One region of the Cycloclasticus sp. genome, then DNA from elsewhere that is predicted to be linked to it. Evidence: predicted binding sites of a transcription regulator. Region 1 holds the regulator's gene; the other holds the start of a gene.

What was found. Region 1 encodes PhoB, which activates phosphate uptake and scavenging genes when phosphate is short. Its sites were predicted from a motif close to GNNTGTCATAAAACTGTCANAT; they were not measured.
Region 2: the regulator PhoB is predicted to act here: its motif matches at 1,273-1,294, upstream of KUG63_RS00505 (choice-of-anchor I family protein).

Annotation. Positions count from the first base shown of each region.
Region 1 is NZ_JAHRVT010000014.1:54,213-56,417, forward strand. It holds gene KUG63_RS03440 (GGDEF domain-containing protein) at 1-471, opposite strand, end outside; gene phoB (phosphate regulon transcriptional regulator PhoB) at 710-1,405, shown strand; gene phoR (phosphate regulon sensor histidine kinase PhoR) at 1,402-2,205, shown strand, end outside.
Region 2 is NZ_JAHRVT010000002.1:31,512-33,716, forward strand. It holds gene KUG63_RS00495 (nitrite/sulfite reductase) at 1-717, shown strand, start outside; gene KUG63_RS00500 (DUF934 domain-containing protein) at 704-1,156, shown strand; gene KUG63_RS00505 (choice-of-anchor I family protein) at 1,341-2,205, shown strand, end outside.

The DNA of each region.
Region 1 (2,205 bases):
GTCGATGGCGATGGAAAATCCCATGTCTTGATAGTATTTGGTTGCACTTGCCATTAGGTCATAATCTTCAATAGGGTATTGCTCAGTCAGTTCAATAACCACTTGGCTAGCATCTAAATTAGAGTCTTTTATATACTTTAATGTGTGGCCATGCTGATAATCTTTTTGTAAGAGAATTTCAGGAATGGTGTTAATAAATAATCGGGCATTTAAATTAAGTTCGCCAAACCGTTGAATGCTTACTTTTCGACAAAGTAAATCTAATTCGGCAAGCCGATCATATTTAGCCGCAGCGTTAAAAAGGTTGATGGGGGAGTGTAACGGACCATTAGAGGGACCACGAATTAAGCCTTCGTAACCATAAATTTTATTGTCTTTCATCGAAATGATTGGCTGAAAGAGCGGAGTCAGTGAGTCTGTTGCTAATATATCTAAAAGCGATTGATAGTGTAGTTTTTCATCATGTGTCATAGGTGGGGAGTATCAATCAATAATATGACAGTTATATGACGTTCATATAAAAGGACATTATAAAAAGTTTACTGGTTGAGAAACCGCAGGCGCCTTAAGGTGGTTCAGTGCGTTACTGTTATTTTTAATAATTAGAGACAGGGCTTTTTCTGAACCAAGTTAGAAGTAGTTTGTAAATTGTCACCGTGTTGTCATAAATATTAGGTATTCTGTAAACACTTACTTAAATGGCTTTTTTATGGAAACAATGAATGTATTGATGGTTGAAGACGATGAGGATATTGGCGAAATGCTACAACTTTCTCTTCAAACGAATAATATTGAAGTAACGTGGTGTAAAGATGTAATGAGAGCGCAAGAGTCTTTGCGAGATACGACGCCCGATATTATCTTGTTAGATTGGATGTTACCCGGAATTAGTGGGCCAGATTGGATCAAGTTTTTAAAGAATCAAGAAGAAAACAAACGTATCCCGATTATCCTGTTGACGGCACGCAGCGCGGAAGAAGATAAAGTATCGGGCTTGGAAACAGGCGCAGACGATTATGTAACCAAGCCTTTTTCTGTGCAAGAGCTGATTGCCAGAATGAAAGCGGTCTTACGACGAAGCAGTACAGAAAATGAAACAGGGGTGATATCAATTGGCCCATTGTTTATTGACCCATCGAGTCATCGAGTCACTATCAATAAGGTGGACCTGATGATGAGCCCGACAGAGTATAAATTGCTGTCTTTCTTTGCTACAAACCCCAATAAAGTGTTCTCTCGCAATCAGCTGCTTGATAATGTATGGGGCGATAATGTCTACGTAGAAGATCGTACCGTTGATGTACACATTAGGCGTTTAAGACGGATATTAGATGCTCAGGGTTGTGCAGACTTGGTTCAAACGGTAAGAGGGTTTGGTTATAAATTGGTGAATTTAAACGCGTGAATATAAATCATAACTATGAGCGAAACACCTTTCTGTTGTGGTTTTTAACAGTCGGTGTTTTGGGTGTGTTAGTCGGTTACCCCGTCGAGGTGTTGGCACTTTTTTTATTGGCTTACATTGTCTTTCAATATCGTCGGTTACAACGTTTATATAGGTGGTCTAAGAAGTCTGGTGATCATGACCTGCCGTTTGAAGATGGCTTGTTTGGTCAAATTTCGGAAGACATCTATCAATCTAAGATGCAGGGGCTGGCACAAAAAGACAGTGTTAAATACCAACTGGAACGGTTTAAAAAGTTAATTTCTGTTTTTCCAGATGGTGTGGTTATTCTTTCATTGTCTAATGAGATTAAGTGGTTCAATAAGCAAGCCTCCCAGCTACTTATTTTAAAAAAAGAAGATACCGGGCAACTGATTAATCATTTAGTAAGGCATCCTCGGTTTACGCACTTTCTTAAAAATCTCAAGAGCGATGACGCCATTGTGATCGAGGCGCCTGTAATAGACACCAGCTGGTCGGCAGAAAAGATTGAAATAAGGGTATTGCCATATGGTGACGATGAACGTTTATTGTTGATACGAGATGTCACTAAGGTTGAGCGCACGAATCAAGTGCGAAAAGACTTTGTGTCGAATGCATCGCATGAGTTAAGAACGCCGCTAACGGTCATGAAGGGCTATGTTGAAATGTTGTTGGCTTCAACCGCTGAGGATAATGTGCAAGTGGGTGCTTCGCTACGTAAAGTTGATCAGCAAGTGATTAAAATGCAAACCATGATCGAAGAGCTATTAGCGCTAAGT
Region 2 (2,205 bases), on a different contig from region 1:
TTGGCTAATAGCGGTGCTTTTCGTCAGTGGTTTCAACAAAATACTAAAGCGCACAAACAATCCGGTTACCGTATTGCCTTTGTTTCGCTTAAATCACCAAAGCGTCCGCCGGGCGATGTAACCAAACAGCAAATGGAACTCATCGCCGATTTGGCTGACCAATATAGTTTTGGCCAGATCAGAACCACTCACGACCAAAACCTTGCATTAACCGATGTAAAATCCTGTGATTTATATGCCCTTTGGCAGCAATTAGCCGAGCATGACCTTGCGACAGCAAATATTGGCACGATTACCGATATGATTTGCTGCCCCGGTCTCGATTTTTGTAGCTTAGCAAATGCCAGCTCTATTGATATCGCACAAGGTATTACTGACCGTTTTACTGACAGCGCCATTGACGCTGGTAATATCAGCCTCAAAATGTCTGGTTGCATGAATGGCTGTGGCCACCATAGCATCGGTGAAATTGGTATTTTGGGTGTCGATAAAAAAGGCGAGCAATGGTATCAATTAACTCTAGGTGGTTCCGATAGCCATCAAAGTAAATTAGGGGACAGGCTTGGAAAAGCCATTGCCAAAGATGGTGTAGTAGATGCTATTGACGACATTGTTCAGGTCTATAAAGCCAACAGAATAGATGATGAAAACTTTGCAAGCACACTGCAACGCATCGGATTACAACCGTTTAAGGATAAAGTGTATGACGCTCATTAAAAACAACGAAATCGTTCAAGACCGTTGGACCAAGCTAGACGAAGAGCAAGCTCTACAAGCAGACTATAACATCATCGATCTTGCCTATTGGAATGCCAATAAAGATTCCTTAATCGCCAGCAAAGGACATCTTGGCTTATGGGTTCAAGGCGATGAAAGTGCAGAACAATTTGCAGATGACTTACAATACTTTGAGCTTATCGCTATACACTTTCCAACATTTGTTGACGGTCGTGGTTACTCACTAGCGAAAATATTACGTGAAAAGCACCATTACACCAAAGAAATCAGAGCCGTTGGTGATGTCCTACCCGATCAGGCTCTTTATTTAACACGTGTAGGCTTCGATACACTTGAATTCTCAACTAAAGAAGCTGGTTCGCTTGCCTTAGAAAAATTAAATGAGTTTAGCGTTTTCTATCAGGCTGCTACCAACTAGCAGCCTTGCCCTTATCGTTATTTTTATCAAAATAACGACAAGATACGCAAAAAAACATATTACACCACTAGCTTGCTTCTTAGCTCCCTTGCCACGCTGTAACTAAAACACCCCCTAACCGTCACACAAGCGTCATAACCTGTTGGTACATTTGATGTCCCGTTTCAATGCATAAGGACATCCAATGGATTCACTAATAAAGCTCACTCTCGGCGTCAGCTTAACGCTTGGCATATCATTCTCTACACTTTCTTTTGCTGATATTAATATCGTTAAAAAAGGTCAATATACCGAGGAATGTGGCGGTGAAGAAAGTTGCACCGAGATTTCAGCTTTTAGTCCTGTGTCGAATAGGATTTACACCACCAATGCCGAAGAGAATGAACTCAAAATTCTTAATGTAGATAGTAACGGCTGGCTCTCCGAGCACAGCACTCTGACTTTGATTGGTGGCGGCCCAAACAGTGTTACTACCTACGGGAATTGGGTTGCTGTAGCCGTAGAGGCTGTCAATAAACAAGATGATGGCAACGTTCTTATCTATGACCTTGAAGGAAATTTACAGCGGATCATAAAAGCTGGCGCATTACCCGACATGCTGACATTTACCCCGAACGGTCAATTTTTAATTGTTGCTAACGAAGGAGAGCCTGACGATGAGTATAAAAATGACCCTGAAGGTACGGTAACTGTTATCAATACAAACACTTGGATGCCTGCAACGGCTGATTTTAATACGTTTAACAGTACTAAATTAAAAAACGTGCGTATTTTTGGCCCAGGTGCGTCAGTTGCCCAAGACCTAGAACCTGAATATATTACTGTTTCAGCCGACTCCAGTACGGCTTGGATTAGCCTGCAAGAAAACAATGCTCTAGCAAAACTAGACATTGCGTCAGCGACTATCACCGATATTTATGGCTTAGGTTACAAAAAACATCAACAAAATAAAAATGCCTTTGATGCCAGCAATAAAGATAATGCAATAAACATTCAAACATGGCCAACATACGGCATGTATCAACCCGATGCTATTGCAAGTTTCGAGT